DNA from 2 places in the Thalassospira sp. GO-4 genome. Region 1 is predicted to be linked to the other one. Evidence: riboswitches for the same ligand, from Rfam matches in the RefSeq annotation. Region 1 holds a riboswitch; the other holds the start of a gene.
What was found. A riboswitch is a leader RNA that binds a small molecule or an ion and turns the genes downstream of it on or off. The one in region 1 is predicted to bind glycine.
Positions count from the first base shown of each region.

Region 2: another riboswitch for glycine. It lies ahead of gcvT (glycine cleavage system aminomethyltransferase GcvT); the one in region 1 lies ahead of M9H61_RS11240 (L-serine ammonia-lyase).

Region 1 is NZ_CP097807.1:2,422,136-2,433,049, forward strand. It holds gene M9H61_RS11205 (methyl-accepting chemotaxis protein) at 1-1,183, shown strand, start outside; gene M9H61_RS11210 (DeoR/GlpR family DNA-binding transcription regulator) at 1,242-2,006, shown strand; gene M9H61_RS11215 (aspartate aminotransferase family protein) at 2,048-3,382, opposite strand; gene M9H61_RS11220 (phosphotransferase enzyme family protein) at 3,382-4,380, opposite strand; gene fabG (3-oxoacyl-ACP reductase FabG) at 4,817-5,596, shown strand; gene M9H61_RS11230 (hypothetical protein) at 5,694-6,356, shown strand; gene M9H61_RS11235 (dihydrofolate reductase family protein) at 6,418-6,957, opposite strand; gene M9H61_RS11240 (L-serine ammonia-lyase) at 7,122-8,564, opposite strand; glycine riboswitch at 8,765-8,859, opposite strand; gene gpmI (2,3-bisphosphoglycerate-independent phosphoglycerate mutase) at 9,132-10,724, shown strand; gene M9H61_RS11250 (murein hydrolase activator EnvC) at 10,702-10,914, shown strand, end outside.
Region 2 is NZ_CP097807.1:3,665,715-3,676,628, reverse strand. It holds gene M9H61_RS16825 (peroxiredoxin) at 16-495, shown strand; gene M9H61_RS16820 (hypothetical protein) at 596-1,000, opposite strand; gene M9H61_RS16815 (protein phosphatase CheZ) at 1,210-2,130, opposite strand; gene gcvPB (aminomethyl-transferring glycine dehydrogenase subunit GcvPB) at 2,333-3,829, opposite strand; gene gcvPA (aminomethyl-transferring glycine dehydrogenase subunit GcvPA) at 3,826-5,181, opposite strand; gene gcvH (glycine cleavage system protein GcvH) at 5,184-5,555, opposite strand; gene gcvT (glycine cleavage system aminomethyltransferase GcvT) at 5,625-6,737, opposite strand; glycine riboswitch at 6,797-6,906, opposite strand; glycine riboswitch at 6,910-7,010, opposite strand; gene M9H61_RS16790 (hypothetical protein) at 7,101-7,655, opposite strand; gene ispH (4-hydroxy-3-methylbut-2-enyl diphosphate reductase) at 7,914-8,861, shown strand; gene M9H61_RS16780 (homoserine kinase) at 8,909-9,877, shown strand; gene rnhA (ribonuclease HI) at 9,890-10,342, shown strand; gene M9H61_RS16770 (bifunctional diguanylate cyclase/phosphodiesterase) at 10,619-10,914, shown strand, end outside.

The DNA of each region.
Region 1 (10,914 bases):
TATCGGAAGCGACCTTGACAGTCTTGGCAGCGAAATCGAAGAAGCCCTTGGCGGGCTTAAGGATCGTTTTGCTGCGATGTCGGGGCGCCTTGACCATATCAGCGGCCACAATCAGGTTGTTTTTGAACTGCTTGATGCCAGCAAGGAATCATCGGCACGCACCCGCAGCAAGGTATCCTGGGCCACCGGCGAAATTGGCAACCTATCGGCCTGCACCACAGATGAAACCGCGATCAGCGCCAAGCTTTCGCAGTTTTTGCGCAGCAATCATATCCATGATGACCCGGCCTATGACCGGCTGGCCGATATCAAGTCACGCGGCAAAATCCGGATTGCGATTGATCCGGCACTGGTCGGCGCATCATTCCGCCCCCAAAAGAACGGCCCGCTTCACGGCATTGATATCGACTATGCCCACGCCTTTGCCAAATCGATCGGTGTTGCCTGCGAATTTGTCGAACATCCCTGGGATTTGCTGACCGAATTGCTGTTTGCCGGCAAAAAGGCCGGGCAGCCGCCCGCCGATGTTGTCTGGTGTGCATTGCCACCGAGCGACTTTTACAAGGGTGTCGCGTTTTCAGATACCTACACCTATCTGAACTTTTCACTGATCCGGCGTCCGGAAAACACATCGATCAATACGATCGCCGACCTCGAAGGCAAGGTTCTTGGAACGGTCAATGACCCGGCCGCCCTTGCGGTTCTTGAAGATGTCGGATTGCGCTGGGCCGATAATGAAAACAAGCCCGGCGGCATTGCCAAACTGTCCAACATGATTGCCTATGGCGATATTTCGCGGGTTCATGATGCGGTTGCCACCGGTGCGATTGATGCCTTTGCCGGCGACCATCCGGTCTTTCACTGGGCATCAAGCAACCCGCAAAGCCCCTGGCACGGGCGGCTTGAAGTCCTGCCCAAACCGATCCTGCCCCATCCGTTTTTCTATGTCGCGGCCGTCGCGGCCGACCCGGCTTCCTATACGCTGTTATGCGCTATAAATGATTTCATTGCCCGGTTCCACACCACCCCGGAACGGGCCGCGATTGAAAAGCTGTGGCAGGGTGAGGCCATCAATCATCACCTGACCTACAAGGACGAAGCCGGCAATCTGATCGGGGCCGACGAACTTGCCAACAGCTATCAGGCCCATTGTCGGAAATTCAACATCGACCCGGCGAAATAAGGCGCCCCCCCCATACAACACGCTGGCGCGATGACGGTATCGGCACTATCATCGCGCCATGGCGACAAACAAAAAATCCCTGCGACAACAACGCATTCTGCGTGAACTTGACCATGAACCGTCCCTGCGGATCATTGATCTGGCAGACCGTCTTTCCGTGTCGACAGAAACCATCCGGCGCGATTTTGACGAACTGACCCAACAGGGATTGATCAACCGCACCTATGGCGGGGCGGTGCGTCGCCAGTCAAGCGAGCCGGGACTTAATGAACGCCACAAACTTCATATCGCCGAACGTGAACTGATTGCCCGCCACGCCATGCCTGTACTGGCCGGGACCCGCCATATCATGATCGGATCGGGTGCGACCACGGTCCATGTCGCCAAACGGTTGGCCGTAACCATGAATGACCTGACGGTCATCACCCATTCATTCGGGGTGGCAACGGTTCTTGCCATCAACCCGACCATCCGGGTCATCATGGCACCGGGCCTTTATCACGCCCAGGAAGGCGCGATGCATGGCGCGCAAACCATCCGTTTTCTTGAAAATTATCGGGTGGAATGGGCGATCCTTGGCGCCAGTGGCCTTGATGAAGATGGTGCAAGCGACGCCCTGATCGAAGCATCCGAAGTCTATGCCGTCATGATGGAACGGGCGACACGGTCCATGATCGTTGCCGATCATACCAAATTCAATCAGGCCTTCCCGGCGCGCTATTGCGACTGGGGAAATGTCGATATCCTGATCAGTGATCAGACACCGCCCGGATCCCTTGGCGAGACCATCCACGATACCGGTTGCCTGATCAAGGCCGGCTGACTGCCAAGTGCTGATTGCTGAGGGCCGATCACCCCAACCGACTAACCACAAGCACGCAGGGATTTTCCAAGCGCCTCGATAAAGAAATCGACTTCTGATCGTTTCAGGCACAGGGGCGGGCGAATTTTCAAGGTTTGCCCGTATTTTCCCGCCGCCCCGATCAAAACCCGGTGACGGCGCATGGCATTGATGACATCGGCCACCAGTTGACCGCTTGGTCGGGTCGGGTCACCGTCTTCGGACAGATCCACCCCCAAAAACAGCCCCGCCCCGCGTATATCACTGATCCGGCCATCCAGTTCGGCCAGATGCTGCAACCCTTCGCGCAAATAGGCCCCGCAAACCGCGGCATTGTTCTGAAGATTTTCATCACGGATGACATCAAGCACCGCAAGCCCCGTGGCCGCGGCAACCGGGCTTGCGGCAAAGGTATTGAAATAGCCGACATCCTCGCAAAATGCGGCCAGCATTTCGGGCCTTACCGCGATCCCGGCCATCGGAAAACCATTGCCCATCGGTTTGCCCATACTGACAATATCAGGGGCGACGTCATGACGTTCAAATCCCCAAAACGCGTCCCCGGTCCGGGCAAATCCGGGCTGGACCTCATCGGCGATGAACACACCGCCTGCACGGTGAATAACCGCGACAGCCAGTCGCAAGAACCCCTTGGGATTGGAAAAGACCCCGTCACTTGAAAAGATGCTGTCGACAATCAGGGCCGCCACCCCGTGCCCGCGCTCCTTCAAGGTGATCGCAGCCGAATGCACCGCATCTGCAAACCCGGCGGCAATATTGTCGCCATAGGCATGCTTGCCCGGTGGCGCGATGGCGATCACATGATCGGGCAAACCACCACGCTTGATTGCCGATGGCGATATCTCGGTCACAGCCGCCGTATTCCCGTGATAGGCACTTTCCGTCACGATGATGCCACGCGCCTTGGCCGCACGTTGCGCAATCCGGATGGCAAGATCGTTGGCCTCGCTACCGCTACAGGTCAGGACAATGTTTTCCAGATGGGCGGGAAATGTCGCCTTAAGGCGATCTAGATAGGCTTCAACTGTCTGATGCAGATAACGACTGTTGATATTCAGCCGGGCAGCCTGATTGGCCATGGCACTGACCACTTTTGGATGGCAATGCCCGACCGACGGCACATTGTTATAAAAATCCAGATAATTGGTGCCATCGGCCGCTGTCATCCAGCACCCCGATGCCGACACCATTTCGATCGGATCGCGATAAAACAATACTGAGGCCGCCCCGACATTGCGCAACCGGCGCCCCAAAAGATCGCTTTGGGGGCTGTCTTTTTTCTGCGGGCCATGATTGTCAAAGGCATTCATATCCAGAATGGGGCGCGCCTTGGTCATTACGCCCCCTCTGCCGCAAGATAGCTTTGCGCCATGGCAATGGTGCCGTCGGTAAAACCGGTTCCCATTTCCCGGGCGGTCGGCGTTTCGGGATGGCTGGCAATCCAGGCCGTCAGCAACAACCGTCTGAGCATCACAAAACTGTCGAGCATCGCACAATCGGCATCGGAAAACGGCGCAATCGTGCGATATCCCTCTATCCAGGCTTCCTTAAGCGCCGGCACAATCGGGTCCAGTTCGATAAAGCTGATGGCCGCGGCAAAGTCATAGCCAAACCAGCCAAATCCGCAGTCATCAAAATCAATAACGCCAAGCCGGTCCCCATCGACCAGAAGATTGGCCAGTCGCAGATCGGCATGGATCAGACCAAACCGGTCATTGCCCATACCAAACGTCACAAGCTTCTGATCCAGATGCTGGCAAACGCGCGTCAGCACCGCCAAACCGGCCCCGTCAAGACCCGGTGCAGCACGCCAGTCCCCCCAATGCGGGGTCGCGCCAAGGGTCGTGTCAAAGGTCCAGCTTTTGCGCACAAAATTGACCGACCGTGCCCATTGCCGCGCATGCCCGTGCAGGCGCGCACTGATCGCGCCCAGCTTGAAAAAACCATCCACCAGCGCATCATCCGCAGATGGTTCATCGCCTTGCATGAAATCAAAAGCAACAACATGGCGACCAACCCCTTCCTGATCGAACTCGGCAACCAGTGATCCGTCACTGCGCATGCGCGGTTTTGGTGTATCGACCACCTCGGCAGCGCGAAGCGCATTGATCCAGGCCAGCTCAGACTCGATTTCAGACCGTGTATGATATCCGGGGCGATGAACCCGCAAAATCAGCCGTGCGCCGGTTTTCGGGTCTGTCGCCAGAAACGTCGCATTCTCTGACACGGTCAAAAGCCTGACATCGGCATCCTCGCCCATGCCCCACCCCGGCAGAACCGAAATCGCACCGTCACGCAGGCGGCCAATCAGTTCGTCATCATATATTCCGCCCAATGCAGCCTCCCCTTTTGCACTATTCCGGTCTCCGGCTCATCTGTTGGCCTGTGCCCGATCCAACAATCTTTAACGCACCATCATCCAGCCACGGCGCGACCACCGGCATCACCCCCTTAACCGCGTCCTCGCGTTCCGGCATGTCCCGGCATGCCCCTTCAAGTCACCGCCCTGCCTTTGACGCCCCCTGGCCTTTGGTCGTCCGTACCGGCCATGGCAGCAGGCTCTCGTCGAATTGACGGGCTTTCTGATAAGCCGTCCGAAACTGTGTTCTGTGAATAGTGCGCCTTAAAATGTGTAACTTGCAACATTTTTTGTTGCATCACGGAAAAAATCACCCAATCATCAAGAAAACACACGCAATGCACAATCAGGGTAGCGCCACACCATCCCCGCCGGGGTATCGGACACTGGCACCTTCACGAAAGGATCCACCATGCTGACTTCAATTTCGGGAAAAACTGTCATCGTCACGGGTGGCTCCAAAGGGATCGGCAAGGGCATCGCCAACGTCTTTGCCAAACAGGGGGCCAAAGTCATGATTGCGGCCCGCACAGAAAAGGATGCGGCCATCGCAGTTGGCGAAATCACGGGTGCTGGCGGGACGGCCGATATGGTTTTGTGTGATGTGTCGGACTGGGATCAGGTCGCCGGGATGGCGGAATATACGGCCAAGACGTTTGGCGGCATTGATATCCTGTGCGCCAATGCCGGAATTTTCCCGCAAGTCAAAATGATCGATATGACGGCAGATGACTGGGACCAGGTCATGGCCACCAACCTCAAAAGCAGCTTTCTGTGCGTTAAAGCCTGCATCCCCTATTTCGAAAAAGCCGGCAAGGGACGGGTTGTGATTACCTCATCGATCACAGGCCCCGTAACCGGTTATCCCGGCTGGTCGCATTACGGAGCGTCCAAGGCCGGACAACTTGGCTTTATCCGCACCGCGGCAATGGAACTGTCGCGCTATAACACGACGATCAATGCCGTCATGCCGGGCAATATCATGACCGAAGGCCTTGCCGACCTTGGTCAGGACTATCTGGACTCAATGGCCAGTTCGATCCCGCTCAAACGTCTGGGCAGCGTCGAAGACATCGCCAATGCGGCCCTGTTCTTTGCCTCGGACGAAGCGGCCTATATCACCGGGCAATCCATCGTCGTTGACGGCGGCCAAATCCTTCCGGAATCGCTTGATGCCTTGGGCGAGATTTAAAATCTAAACAAGAAGCTCAATCAAGAAATGCACTTTAAGTTTGCATCCGATTTCCCGTTTGAATACAGATATTTCTGAATTTCAGGGGAGATCTATGATGGAACGTCGCCACCTTAAACTTATTGCAGTTCTGGGATGTGTCGCATTTCTTGGCGCCTGTGCCACATCGCGAAGTGTCGTACAAATCGAAGAGCCGGATACCATCGAGAACCCGACGGAGGGTGTCGAAGTCCGAATTCTGGAAGTGAATGACAAACGGCAATTCGAAATTGATCCGCCGCGACCTGATATCCCGTCACTTGCCAATGACGAAATTGATGACGATGCGATCACGGCGCGCGCATATGCCCGCAAACGCAACACATACGGCATGGCATTGGGCGATGTGCTGATTCCGGAAGGCAAAACCGTTGCCGATGCCATTGCCAAAACCGTGGAAAATGGCTTCCAGGCAGCCGGATACCGCGTCCTGACACCCGTCGACCCCAATTACGATAAGGCTGCCGATGTCAAAGTCGACATTGCCGAGTTTTGGTCGTGGTTCGAACCCGGCTTCTGGCAGGTCACAGTCCACAATCGAAGCGACATTACCATCACGACAGATGCCGCAATTGCGCCCGAGCCGATTAAAGTGACTGAACACTACAGGGAAAACATGCAGATGGTTCTCGATAGTGATTGGCAGGCCAGCGCGATCAAAGCGTTAAAGCAGGTACGCGAAACAATCACAGAACAGCTACAAAAGCTTTCGGCGCAATGAAGCGTTGATAACTGTCATTCCGCAAAACTCAAAACCGCGCCATGAAGGCGCGGTTTTTCGTTCAGATATCATGCAATCCATACTGGCTGCGCACCACGCCGGAATTATAGCGTTCTGATGCCAGCAACCGTGGTTTAATGCCACCGGCGTCACGCCCGAACAATGATATGCCGTCCCCCAGAACCTCCGGGATCGTAAAGATATCCAGCTGATCGGCAAAACCGCCAAACAGGAACTGTGTGACCACACTTCCGCCGCCAACAACCCAGATATCGCCATCGCCATTGCGGCTGTCGCGAAGCTGATCGACAAGTTCGATGATGCTGCCGCCATAGGCCTCGGTATTGGCCGGACGGTCTTGCGGAATATCGCGTGATGTCAGAACGATGGTGCGGCGGGCCTCATAGGGCCAATCGCCAAATTCCATCACCTGATCAAAGGTGTTTCTGCCAATGATCAGCGTGCCTACGGAGTCCAGAAAATCATCAAAGCCGAATTCGGCCGGATCATATTCATCCAGCCAATCCACCGCACCATTGGTGCGCGCAATGAAGCCATCCAGACTGACCGCGATGTAAATGCGGAACAGCTTTTTGCTCATGTCTAGGTCCAACCTTTGGTGGGGTCTTTGCCCCTTGTTTGCTCGCGCAGATCATAACAGATCCCCAACCAAAGGTCGCAAGAAACACATTTCACCAACCGGCGGTGAAATGACTGTATCACCCAAGATGTTGATTTAAATCGCGTTTCATCAATGTTGTAACATCAACATTCAACCACGTTGACATTGACGGCAAGGCCACCCTGACTGGTTTCCTTGTACTTGCTTTGCATGTCGAGTCCCGTCTGGCGCATGGTTTCAATCACACGATCCAGCGACACGGTATGCTGCCCGTCACCGCGCATTGCCAGACGCGCGGCATTGATTGCCTTGACCGCGCCCATTGTGTTGCGTTCGATGCATGGGACCTGCACCAGACCGCCAATCGGATCGCATGTCAGGCCAAGATTGTGCTCCATCCCGATTTCGGCGGCATTTTCAACCTGTTCGGGCGTGCCGCCCAGAACCGCACAAAGCGCGCCTGCGGCCATTGAACAGGCTACACCGACCTCGCCCTGGCAACCGACTTCGGCCGCCGAGATGGATGCGCGTTTTTTATAGATCGACCCAATCGCCGCCGCGGTCAGAAGAAATTCGCGAATTTTGGTCTGACTGACATTCGATCCGAACCGTTCATAATACCGAAGCACGGCCGGAATGACGCCAGCCGCACCATTGGTCGGTGCGGTCACGACACGTCCGCCGGCGGCATTTTCCTCGTTCACGGCAAGGGCATAAAGATTGACCCAGTCAATCACGGTCAGCGGGTCGCGAAGGCCTGCTTCGGGTTTTTCGGTCAATTCATGATAAAGCTTTGATGCCCGGCGTTTGACATTCAGCCCGCCGGGCAAAATGCCATCGGTTTTGCACCCGCGATCAATGCAATCCATCATTGCGCGATGAACACGATCAACAAATTCGTATGTTTCGTCCGGGCTGCGCCAGCTTTGTTCATTGGCCATCATGATTTCGGCAATCGATGCACCTTCGCGTTTGCAAATGGCCATCAATTCATCGGCCGATGAAAACGGATGGGGCAACGTGATATTGTCGCCGGAATACTCCGCCCCGCGATCATCGCCAGACACGATGAACCCGCCACCGACCGAAAAATATTCCTGTTCGTGAATTTTTACGCCATCGCGGTCAAATGCGGTAATCCGCATGCCATTGGGATGCTGTGGCAGGGTTTCGGTAAAGTGAAACACCAGATTGGTTTCACGATTGAAATCAACCGGATGCTTGCCATAAAGCTGCAATTGCGCACTGCTGTCGATGGCCTGCACGGTTGGCGCGACATCATCGGGGTCTACACTGCGCGGTCGATGGCCCGAAAGCCCCATGATCACGGCCGTATCGGTGGCGTGCCCCTTGCCGGTCAGGGCAAGCGATCCGTAAAGATCGACCACAACACTGCCCGCCTTGGTCAAAAGATTACGGGCATCAAGTTCAAGACAAAACCGGTATCCGGCGCGCATTGGTCCGACGGTATGCGAACTCGATGGTCCGATCCCGATGGTATAAAGATCAACAACAGAAAGGTTTACGTCTTGCACAGAACCGTCCTGCGATCCCGAACGGGGACCGGTGGCGGGATTGGTGGTCATAAGGGCCTCCTTCACGGCTCTTGAACGCGCGAAAATCGCGCCGTTTACGAACCGGTGTCTTGCCCCCTCTGTCCCTTGACCTGAGATTGTGCGCCCATGGGTCGAAAACAACATCAACCCACAGGTTTTCATCCTTCGGTGGAAGCCGGTGGTCATACATGTTTGATCTGTATGCTTGCCGAATTCTCTCTCCAGAGCCTCTATCCGCGACGGTCCATCTGCCTGAGAGTTTTATGGGGCTATTGCTCCTTCGGCGCCGGTTATGCGGGTAACCGGGCTCTCCCGTCGTGGTGCGAGACGCCATTTCTGCCGTCTCTGAGGATCACCGTTGGGGGCAGATTATCTGTGTCTGATACCCCTGTCAAAAAGCAGCTTTGCACCTGCAAAAAATTCCAGGTCGGGGTACTGTTTCGCGGCCACATTCGTGCTAAATTGCCGAAATTACGCATTTGCCTGTTGTGAGTAACGGTTGACCCACCCTGCCCGCGCAACAGGATTGATGGCGAATTACCCGGTAAGTCACCATATTTACGGGTAATTCAGCCTTTATCTCTATCAGTGGGGTTTATGAACGTGACTGTATCGAATTCCGTAAAGCGCCCGCGCCCTGTGGTGCTGTGTATTCTGGATGGCTGGGGGTATCGCGAAGAAACCAAGGACAACGCCGTTGCCTTGGCCAATACGCCTGTCTGGGATGCGCTTTATGCCAATTATCCGACCGGATTCCTCAAGGCTTGTGGTCTGGATGTCGGCCTGCCCGAAGGCCAGATGGGCAATTCGGAAGTCGGTCACATGAACCTCGGTGCCGGTCGTGTCGTCATGCAGGAACTGCCCAAAATTGACGAGGCCGTCAAAACCGGAAGCATCGCCGATACCGATGCGGTCAAGAAAATCATCGCAACGCTGCGCGATAGCAAGGGTGTCTGCCACATTGCCGGTCTTCTGTCCGAAGGTGGCGTGCATTCCCATCAGGCCCATATGGCCGCCCTTGCCAAAATCATCGCAGGCGCCGGTGTGCCGGTCAAAATTCACGCCTATCTTGATGGCCGTGATACCGCCCCGAAAAGTGCTGCCAAATTCCTTGAGAAATTCCGCGCCCTGATCGGCGATGCCAATGTCGAGATTGTCACCGTGACCGGGCGTTATTACGCCATGGACCGTGATAACCGTTGGGAACGCGTCAGCCAGGCCTATTTCACCATGGTTCAGGGCAAAAACTATGCCGATGGTCGCACTGCCGAAAGTGCGGAGGCCGCGATTGCCAATGCCTATGCGAATGACACCACCGACGAGTTTGTCCTGCCAACTGTGATTGGCGATTTTGACGGGATCAAGGATGGCGATGGCATCCTGATGACCAATTTCCGTGCCGACCGTGCGCGCGAAATCCTTGCTGCCCTGTGCGCGCCGGAATTTGACGGGTTTGATCGCGGTACCGCGCCGAAATTTGCCGTTCAGGCCGGCATGGTCGAATATTCGTCCGAACACGCCAAATACATGGATGCGATCTATCCGCCGCAAACCCTTCCCAACATCTTTGGCGAAGTGGTTTCCAAGGCCGGGCTGAAGCAGCTTCGTATTGCCGAAACCGAAAAATATCCGCATGTGTCGTTCTTCTTTAACGGCGGCGAAGAACAGGTTTTCGAAGGTGAAGACCGCATTCTGGTCGCATCGCCCAAAGTCGCGACCTATGACCTTCAGCCGGAAATGTCCGCACCCGAAGTCACCGAAAAACTGGTCGATGCCATCAAATCGGAAAAATATGACGCGATCATCCTGAACTTCGCCAACCCCGACATGGTTGGGCATAGCGGCATTCTGTCAGCTGCTATGAAAGCAGCCGAGGCCGTTGATACCTGCCTTGGCAAGGTGATTGATGCGATCAAGTCGGTTGGCGGCGTTGCCTTTGTCACCGCCGACCACGGCAATTGCGAGGTCATGGTCGATCCGGAAACCGGTGAACCCCATACTGCACATACCCTTAATCTGGTGCCGACCATTCTTGTTAACGGTCCGGAAGGGGTAACATTGGAGAATGGGCGCCTTGCCGATGTTGCACCGACTTTGCTGCAACTCCTTGGCGTGCCACAGCCAGCCGAGATGACTGGCAAACCGTTGCTTAAGGGCCTGAAACAGAATGATGCGCTTCTTGCGAGCTAAGTCAGCTTATGAGATCGCCCTGCCTGCCGTGACCGCGCTTGCGCTGTGTCTGGCAGGCGGGGCAGCGCCTTCTTTTGCCCAGTCGCTTCAAAAAGTTGACAAGAAACTTGATCAGCTTGAAAGCCAGCTGTCCGAACAGCAAAAACAGGAAGAATTCCTGTCGCGCAAATCGCGGGAACTCTGGACCGAG
Region 2 (10,914 bases), 1.2 Mb from region 1:
CAAACGGAGATACCCATGACCATCACAGTCGGCAACGAGATCCCGGACGTTACCCTGTTCCGCGCGACCAGTGACGGCCCCGAAGCTGTCAATTCCAAGGAATTCTTCGCAGGCCGCAAAGTGGTCCTGTTTGCAGTGCCGGGCGCCTATACCCCGACCTGTTCTGCAAAACATCTGCCGGGCTTTGTCGCCAAGGCTGACGAGATCAAGGCAAAGGGTGTTGATGAAATCGCCTGCCTGGCGTCGAACGATGCCTTTGTACTCCAGGCATGGTCGGTAAGCGAAAAGGCCGACAACATCACCATGCTGTCGGACGGTGATCTGTCATTTGTTGATGCCACCGGCCTTGAACTTGATCTTACCGGTCGTGGCCTTGGCAAACGCGCCAACCGCTTTGCCATGATCGTCGACAACGGCAAAGTCACCCATCTTGCTGTTGAAGAACCCGGTGTGTTCGAAGTTTCCAGCGCAGAAGCGGTTCTTGAGAAACTCTGATCCGATCCGGTCGATCTGATCACCACAACAGAGAAAGCTCCGCAGATACCTGCGGAGCTTTTCTTTTCATGCAATATGACAGACGATCATGCCCGCGCGACTAGCGCGGCAAAAGAACCGGGATCGGATCTTCGCTTTCGTCGTAATCACATTCAAAGGTCGGATTGGTGTGTTTTGCAATGAAATGCACAACGCCCTCGCGGAAGTTGCCCTTGATCGGCGACCAGCTCATGAAGACGCCACCACGGCCGTCATATTCACGAATGTCCGGATCGCGCATCAGTTCGGCAAAACTGTGCCCCAAATCCTCTGTCGCGCCGGCAACCAGCCATGATGGCTTCAGACCGCCATGCCACAACAGATAAACCCCGCCGACACCATCCAGACCGAGCTCCTTGATGTCGTCGATCATGAACAGGCGGTAATATTCTCCGCGCGGGCTCTTTCGCCATTTGATATCCTGAGCCTTAGGCTGGCGAATAGCACCAAGAGACCAAAATCCCATAGCAACCTCCAAGCACGCCAAAACGCGTGCAACCGTGCGTTACACGCATCCCAACAACGCTTCTTATTCTTATAGGTGTAAACCTATCCCAACATATGTAAACGATTAGTTGACGTCAGATCCTTAGTCACGGCCGTCAACCTTCTTCTTCGGAAGGATCGTGTACGTCTGTTACCGCAAATATAGGAATAAAAACAAGAAATTCATCCCTAATCGAACAATTTGTCGATGTCGTCCTGACTGATGCCTTCGCCCTCAAGTTGCGGACCATTCAACAAATCGGCATCTTCGACCGGATTGTCCTTTTCAGAACTTTCGGGAACCGGAAGGTCAGCAAATGCATCCTCGCCCCAGATCAGGATCATGTTGTGGACGCGTTCTTCGACGAATTCGAGTGTGCGCACAACCTTGTTGATGCGCTGTCCGGTAATGTCCTGGAAATTACAGGATTCAAAGATTTTGGTAACGATAAAGGCAATCTGTTCAACGTGATCGGCCACGAATTCGCTTGGTGCGGAATTCTTCAGCGTCATCGCCAGATCATCAATCTGTTCGGCAGATTCCAGAATGGTGTGGGTTGCCATTTCGGTATCTTTGACAATGGCATCAAGTTCGGATGCTGCACTGATCAGACGGTCATCAGACGCCTTTGGATGGCGTAGCGACGCGATCTGGATCTTGGCCTTGTGAATATGTTCGTTCATTTCTGCGATCTGGGTCCGGATCAGTTCCAGATCATCGCGGTCGGGCTCGGAAGCACCGGGGCGGTTGCTGTGGGTGAAGTTGCTTGAGACCGGATCGGGAAGTTCGTCAACCGGCGCATCATTTGAGGCCACCGGTGCTGCGGCAACCGCATCTGCATTGATGGTTCCGCCCGACGCTACCGCTTCACGCAGTTGCGATACTTCCCCACGCAGCGCGCGGATTTCATCAAGAACAGCCTGTGTCAGTTCAGACGGTTCCGCAGCCGGCTTTGGCGATGGCAGGGATGCCGACATTGCGTCGCCTGCACCCATTCCGCTTTCAAGCGTCGGATCGAAAAAGGAATCCGACCAATCTTCAACGACCCCACCTGTTCGCTCTTTTAACCGACGTTCTGCAGTAAACACCTTCTGAACACGACGCGACATGATCGACTTCAAACCTCCAGAACGGGCAAGGCCCATTCACCAAATCCCCAAACGCACCGTTTGACGGTGTCGTTCATTACCTTTCGAACAAGTATAAGGGTGCAGATTGCAACAAGTCCAATGTGTTTCAAGTACAAGTCCTTGAAAAAGAACACCCCGGCGATTGGCCGGGGTGTTTTCAAGCAGGTAGTAGCGTTGTGTATCAAGCCGTTTCCGGTTGCCAGCGCAAAACAGGCTTACGCGCAGCCGCCGTTTCATCAAGACGGCGACGCGGGGTCAGATACGGCGCATTCTTGAAGAATTCGGCATCACCCGACTCGGCTTTTGCCACCAGTGACAACACCGCATCACAGAACTGATCGATCGATTCCTTGGTTTCGGTTTCGGTCGGTTCAATCAGCAATGCCCCATGGACAACCAGCGGGAAATACATGGTCATCGGGTGGAACCCTTCGTCGATGATCGCCTTGGCCAGATCCAGTGTCGAAACACCGGTATCCTTAAGAAAGCTGTCATCAAACAGGGCTTCGTGCATGCAATAGCCAGGGAAAGCCACGCTGAGCTTTTCCTTGAGACGTGCGAGCAGATAGTTGGCATTCAGAACCGCATCACCGGAAGCCTGACGCAGACCATCTGCACCGTGACTCTTCATATAGGTCAAAGCACGGATGAACATGCCCATCTGACCATGGAAACCCTTCAGACGGCCAAACGGCTTCATGCCGTCATTTTCGTCTGCGGTTTCAACCAGATGGAAGCCGTTTTCATTGCGCACGACATAGGGGATCGGCGCATAGGGTGCCAATGCCTCGGAGAACACAACAGGCCCGGAACCCGGTCCACCGCCACCATGCGGGGTCGAGAAGGTCTTGTGCAGGTTGATATGCATCGCATCAACGCCAAGATCGGCCGGGCGTACACGACCGACAATGGCGTTGAAGTTCGCACCATCGCAATAGAAATAACCGCCTGCTGCATGCACCAGATCGGCAATCTTGCGAACGTCACGTTCAAACAGACCACAGGTATTCGGGTTGGTCAGCATGATGCCAGCCACATCGTCACCAAGCTTGGCTTCGAATGCGGCCAAATCGACACGGCCATCTTCGGTTGCCGGGATCGAGTCCACGGTAAAGCCACAGGCAGCAGCCGTTGCCGGGTTGGTTCCGTGTGCGGATTCCGGCACCAGAACACGACGACGGTTTTCACCGCGCGCATCAAGGGCGGCACGGATCGCCATCATGCCACACAGTTCGCCCTGTGCACCGGCAGCCGGTGACATGGAAACCGCTGGCATGCCGGTCAGAACCAACAACCAGTGCGCACAGGTATCAATCAGTTCCAGGGCGCCCTGAACGGTGCTTTCGGGCTGCATCGGATGAAGGTCGGAAAGACCGGGCAAACGCGCGACTTTTTCGTTCAGACGCGGGTTATGCTTCATGGTGCAGGATCCCAGCGGGAAGAAGCCGGAATCAATACCGAAGTTTTTCTGCGACAGGCGGGTAAAGTGACGCACCACCTGCGGCTCGGACAGGCCCGGAAGGCCGACATTGCTGTCACGGTCAAGACCGCCAAGACGCGACTTGGTTCCTTTGGGTTCCGGAAGGTCAACACCGGTACGGCCCGGCTGACCCTGTTCAAAGATCAGCTTTTCTTCCAGAACAAGTCCACGGTTGCCGGTATGGGTTGCGAACGTCATGCCAGCACCTCCTTCAATGCGCCCGCAAGGGCTGCGATATCTTCGTCGGTATTGGTTTCGGTAACCGCAACCAGAAGGTAGTTATCAAGATCCGAACGGTTCGGATAAAGACGCGACAGCGGAACACCACCCAGAACGCCTTTGGCAACCAGTGCTTCGACCACCTCGGCCGCCGGCTTGGTCAGCTTGACGGTGAATTCGTTAAAGAAGCTGTCATTGACCACCGATGCGCCCGGAACCGCGTCAATTGCGTCTGCGGCCTTGCAGGCATTTTCATGGTTCAACGTTGCCAGACGGCGATAACCGTCTTCGCCAAGCAGGCTCATATGCACCGTGAATGCCAGCGAACACAGGCCCGAGTTGGTGCAGATGTTCGAGGTCGCCTTTTCACGACGGATATGCTGTTCACGGGTCGAAAGGGTCAGAACAAAGCCACGCTTGCCGTCCTGATCAACCGTTTCACCACAAAGACGACCCGGCATCTGACGGACCAGTTTCTGGGTGGTGGCGAACAGACCGACATACGGCCCGCCATAGTTCAGAGCGTTACCGATCGACTGACCTTCGCCGCAAACAATATCTGCGCCAAAGCTGCCCGGTGATTTGATTGCACCGAATGCAACTGCTTCGGTAAAGACAACAACCAAAAGTGCTCCCTTGGCATGGCAAAGATCGGCAAGACGGGTGTGGTCCTGAATGCGGCCAAAGACGTCCGGATACTGAACAACCACGCAGGCAGTCTGATCATCGATCAGTTCGCCAAGTTCTTCGACCGTGGCCTGCTGTTCGGGGTTGCCATCACGTCCGGCAACTTCGGTATCGCTATACTGGCAATAGGTTTCGGTCACTTCGCGGTAATGCGGGTGCAGACCACCCGACAGAACAGCCTTTTTGCGACGGGTCGCACGGCAGGCCATCAGAACGGCTTCGGCACAGGACGTTGCGCCATCCCACATCGATGCGTTTGCCACATCCATGCCGGTGATCGATGCCACCTGGGTCTGGAATTCGAACAGATACTGCAACGTACCCTGTGCGATTTCCGGCTGATAGGGCGTATAGGCCGTCAGGAATTCACCACGCTGAATGACATAGTCAACCGTCGCAGGAACATGGTGGCGATACGCACCGGCACCCAGAAAACTTGGCGCACTTGAAGTACCGATATTTTTGGCAGCCAGTGCCTGCATGTCGCGTTCGACCTGCATTTCACCGAGATGATGCGGCAGGTCAACCGGCGCATCAAGCAACGCGCCTTCGGGCACGTCACTGTAAAGTTCATCAACCGATGACGCCCCGATGGTTTCAAGCATCGCGGCGCGATCAGCACGTGTCAGGGGAAGATAACGCATACTTACAGACCTTCGACGAAGTCTTTATAGGCTGCTTCATCCATCAGCTCATCAAGCTGGGACTCATCAGTCAGCGACATTTTAAAGAACCAGCCATCGGTTTCCGGTGCTTCGTTCACCAGTGCCGGGTTGGCATCAAGTTCTTCGTTGATTTCAACAACTTCACCATCAAGCGGGGCATAAACATCGCTTGCGGCCTTGACCGATTCAACGACGGCGGCATCACCGTCCTTGGTCAGTTTCTTGCCGATTTCAGGAAGCTCGACATACACGATATCGCCCAGCGACTGCTGCGCGTAATCTGTGATGCCGACGGTTGCGATACCGTCTTCGAGCTCGATCCATTCATGTTCCTGCGAGAATTTCTTAGCCATGATCTTTGTCCCTGTTGATCGGTTGTCTGCGAGGCGGCACACGCCGCACATTCTCAAGATTTGCAGCAATCAGCCGCGGAAATAGCGATGCGGTGCGAACGGGAGTTCAACCACCTCTGCCGGACGGGCCTTGCCGCGCACCATAAGATCGACCTTGGTGCCCGGTTCGGAAAATTCAATTGCGACATAGCCCATTGCAATCGGGCCATCGACGGTCGGGCCAAAACCACCAGATGTGATTTCGCCGATCTCTTCGCCGTCGCTGTTCAAAATCTGGGTATGTTCGCGTGCAGGCGCCTTGCCTTCGGGCTTGATGCCGACACGTTTGCGATCCGCCCCGTTTGCCAGCTGATCAAGAATGACATCCGCGCCTTTGAAACCGCCTTCTTCGCGGCGGCGCTTGTTGATGATCCAGTTCAGATCGGCCTCAACCGGGGTCGTGGTGGTGTCAATGTCATTGCCATAAAGGCAAAGCCCTGCTTCCAGACGCAGGGAATCACGGGCACCAAGACCGATTGCCTCGACTTCTGCCTCGGCCAGCAATTTGCGCGCAAGTTCTTCGGCACGATCATTGGGCACGGAAATTTCATAGCCGTCTTCGCCGGTATAGCCCGAACGCGTGACAAAGCAGGCAATGCCGGCAATATCAATCTCGGCAAAGCTCATGAATTTCAGATCGGCAACAGCCGGGGCAAAGCGCGCCAGAACATTGGCGGCCTCTGGCCCCTGAAGCGCCATCAGCGCACGGTCATCAATTTCTTCAAGGGAAACGCCGTCACCAAGGTTGGCACGCATGTGAACAATATCGTCATCCTTGCACGCCGCATTGATCACCAGAAACAGGCTGTCACCGGCATTGGTGATCATCAGATCGTCAAGGATCGTGCCATCGTCCTGGGTGAAGGTCGAATAACGGGTGCGCCCCGGTTTCAGGATCGCGATATCGCCAGGCACCAGTTTTTCAAGTTCGGCGAAGCGGTTTTCACCGGTCAGACGAACCTGTCCCATGTGGGACACATCAAAAAGTCCGGCCTTGGCACGCGTATGAAGATGTTCGCCCTTAACACCCAGCGGGTATTGAACCGGCATGTCATATCCGGCGAATGGCACCATTTTGGCGCCAAGTTCCACATGGAGGTCATAAAGGGCGGTTTTAAGCAGTTCTGGCTGATGATCGGCCATCAAGGTCTCCCGGACAGTCGTTGCGAAACATAGCCGACCAATGGCCAACCACATTCCCCCTCTGTCTTGGAGCCTGAAAGAATCACAGCCGACTTGTCGCGACGGTCTGCTTACATCTTCGGCGAGGCGGTCACCGGCAATTCAAATTGATGCCGCCTGCTTTCCAGAGTCCCATCTCCCCGCGGTCCGTTTGCCTGAGAGTTTCCGGGGTGGTTGCTCCTTCGGCGTCCGCGCAATCCGTTATGGACCGTGGCACTCTCCCACGGGGATCACTTGGGTATGCGTCCTTATACGTATTTCGCTCCCGGTCGACCAGCCCCAAAATTCGGGCAATCACCCGGGCAGGTTTTCAACCCGCCGCTGTCAGTTCGTACCGAAACGACGATTATAGTCGAGCTGATCGGCACTTAGCTGGAATCCGAGATAAATCTCGTAGTCGGGACCGGCCCAGACATCATCAAGCGGAACAGACAGGGTGACCTGCTCGTCACGGTAACGCGCCATATTAAGATTGTCCGCAAACGGCATTGTCACATCAAACACCGACTTCTGAACAAACTTTCCATCGGGATCGCGAAGGGCGACGAAATATTTGAACGATGCCGAACGCCCCTGTGCCGCCGGGCCCAGCTCGGCCGTAATGATCGGGCTGATGATGACATCAAGCGTCTTGTCATCAAGGTCATAGCCACAGTCACCAAGATATCCGGTGAACTCTGCCTCGACGATCACATCGGTCAGATCCTTCCCACCGCCAGCGAACTGAACAAGCTTTGCCGTATCCTTTGGCAGATAGGCTGCCGGGCAGGTCGGAACAGGCTGCTCTTCAAACGGGTTACTGCTGCATGCTGCAAGCAATCCCCCAACCGAGACCATCCCCAATGCACAAACGCGCCGCAGTCCGTTACCGATCGTCATCCAAGCCTCTATCAAACCATCTGTTTTCTGACATATGCATGATCTGCACTGTCGTGGCGCAGTCTATTCTTTCGCCGTAAGCCGCACAACCCGCTTCGACGATTGCCACGAAATGAAAACACAAAATCGGGTGCAATTGTTCCCGGGGGGATCGGTGCTCAGTCATTGCGCCACAAGGTCAGGCAGGTTATGTAACGAGAACGTTTGAATAAGTGCAGCGGGCTTGTCCCGGCACAATTTGGAAACCGGACCCGTATCATGCCTGACAAAGCCAGTCTTCGGATCGTTCTTGCCAACCCGCGCGGCTTCTGCGCCGGGGTAGATCGTGCGATTGAGATCGTGGAAAAGGCGCTCGAAAAATATGGTGCGCCGGTTTATGTCCGTCACGAAATCGTCCACAACAAATTTGTCGTCGACCGCCTGCGTGATATGGGCGCTGTTTTTGTTGATGAACTGGACGCGGTTCCCGATGGTGTGCCGGTCATCTTTTCGGCCCACGGGGTCCCGAAATCCGTCCCCGAAGCGGCCGAAACCCGCAAGCTTGAATATCTTGATGCGACCTGCCCGCTGGTATCAAAGGTCCATCGTGGTGCGGAACGTCATTTTGCCGATGGCAAACATATTCTTCTGATCGGCCATGCCGGCCACCCGGAAGTCATCGGTACGATGGGCCAGCTTCCGGTCGGCAGCATGACCTTGATCGAAACAGAAGAAGATGCCGAAAATCTTGAAGTCGAAAATCCCGAAAACCTTGCTTTCGTGACCCAGACAACCCTGTCACTTGATGACACGGCCAAGATCATCGAGATCCTTCAGCGCCGCTTCCCGGCGATTTCGGTCCCGAAAAAGGAAGACATCTGCTATGCGACGACCAACCGTCAGCATGCTGTCAAACTGATTGCCGAAAAGGCCGATGCGATTCTGGTTCTCGGCGCACCGAATTCGTCAAACTCCAACCGGCTGGTTGAAGTCGCCAAGCGCGAAGGATGCACACGTTCGGTTCTGGTCGAACGGGCGCATGACATTGACTGGAACAAGCTTGACGGTATCAGCACCCTTGGCATTACCGCCGGTGCCTCTGCCCCGGAAATTCTGGTCGAGGAAGTGATTGATGCCTGCCGTGAACGTTATGACGTCACGGTCGAAACCATTACCTTGACCGACGAGAACGTGACATTCAAATTGCCACGTCAGCTTGCCAGCTAAGATATTATAGCTGCTTACTTTTCAAGTTCAGGACCACGTTAAATCCAATGGCCGTCTATACCGACGTTTCAGACGAAGACATCGCCCGTTTTGTCGCCGAATATGACATCGGTGATGTTGTCTCGTTCAAGGGCATCGCAGAAGGTGTCGAAAACACCAACTTCCTGCTTCAGACGACCGAGGCGCCATTCATCCTGACCCTGTATGAGAAGCGCGTTAATCCGGACGACCTGCCATTTTATCTGGGCCTGATGGATCATCTGTCGGCCAAGGGACTGAACTGTCCGACCCCGATCCATGGCACTGACGGTGTTGCGCTTCGTCGCCTGTGCGGCCGGCCCGCAGCAATCACATCCTTCTTACAAGGCATGTCGCCACGGCGCATCCTTCCCCATCATTGTGCGGGTCTTGGCACCGCATTGGCCAAGTTGCATATCGCCGGTCTGGATTTTGAAATGCATCTTCCCAACGCGCTGAGCGTCAAGGGATGGCGTGGTTTGGTCGAAAGTTGCCGGGAACATGCCGATGATGTCGAACCCGGTCTTGGCAAAATGATCGGTGACGAAATCGACTATCTCGAAGCAAACTGGCCCCATGACCTGCCCAAGGGGGTCATTCATGCCGATCTGTTCCCGGACAATGTTTTCTTCTTCCCGGGCAAGGAAGATGTATCGGGGCTGATTGATTTCTATTTCGCGTGCAATGATCTGCTTTGCTACGACATTGCGATCTGCATGAATGCCTGGTGCTTCGAACCTGACAACAGCTTTAACGTCACCAAGGCCAAGAACCTTTTGTCGCAATATGGCAAGGTACGGTCGCTTGGTGATGCGGAAATTGCCGCTTTGCCGGTTCTGGCCCGTGGTGCAAGCCTGCGCTTTTTGCTGACCCGTCTTTATGACTGGGTCAACACCCCCAAAGACGCCCTGGTTACGCCCAAAAATCCCCGTGAATACATCAATAAACTGCGTTTCCATCAACGGGTGGACAATGCAGCCGCCTATGGACTTGACTAAGGATACCACGAGATGAATTCACAAAATGGCGGCGACAACCACGTCGAGATTTACACCGACGGCGCATGCAGCGGCAATCCGGGCCCGGGTGGCTGGGGGGCGATCCTTCGGTTCAAGGGCGTGGAAAAGGAACTTTCGGGGGGTGATCCCGAAACCACCAATAACCGCATGGAAATGATGGCGGCAATCAGCGCGCTTGAGGCGCTTAAACGCCCCTGTGTGGTCGATATTTATACCGACAGCAGCTATGTCCGTGACGGCATTACCAAATGGATTTTCGGCTGGCAGAAGCGCGGCTGGAAGACGGCGGACAAGAAACCCGTCAAGAATGTCGAGTTGTGGCAACGCCTGCTTGATGCCCTGAAACCGCACAAGGTTGAATGGCACTGGGTCAAGGGTCACGCCGGCCATCCCGAGAACGAACGATGCGACGAACTGGCCCGGATGGCGGTTCCAAAATCGTGATATTTTCGGTCTTGTGCCGACAAACGCTTGAAGCTTCAGCACTTCGCCCCAAAATAGACGATGCAGGTTGTTGCAACTATTTATTTATCAGGAAAATAAAATCAAACTTGCGTTTCGACCAACTTCCGGGTTGAGTCGACTCAATCATCGGAGTGTTGGCTCCTATAAGAACGTCGAGTAAAGTATATCTGACTAGCCAAAAGTTGGGTGTCCAGGAGAGAACGCTTGTCGCGCGGATCATACGGCTTTTTACAACGGAAGTCTTTGAGCAGTCGGTTGCTATTCATAGCATTGCCGCTGGTTTCCCTGTTCTCGCTCGCCCTGTTTATTGTGTTTGGCTATGTCAGTTACAAAGTTCTGCGCGATGATCTGAATGGCAAGGTCGAACAGACCGCAGACATCAATGCCCGCGTTCTGGCAACCCCGTTCTGGTATCTTGATGTCGACAATATCGAATCTGCTTTGAACGCAATGGCGCGTGACCGCGATATCGTCGCGGTGCAGGCTCTTGGTGCGGACGGCACCGAATTTGCCCACACCGGCGTTTCGCAATCGGAACTGGCCGATACATT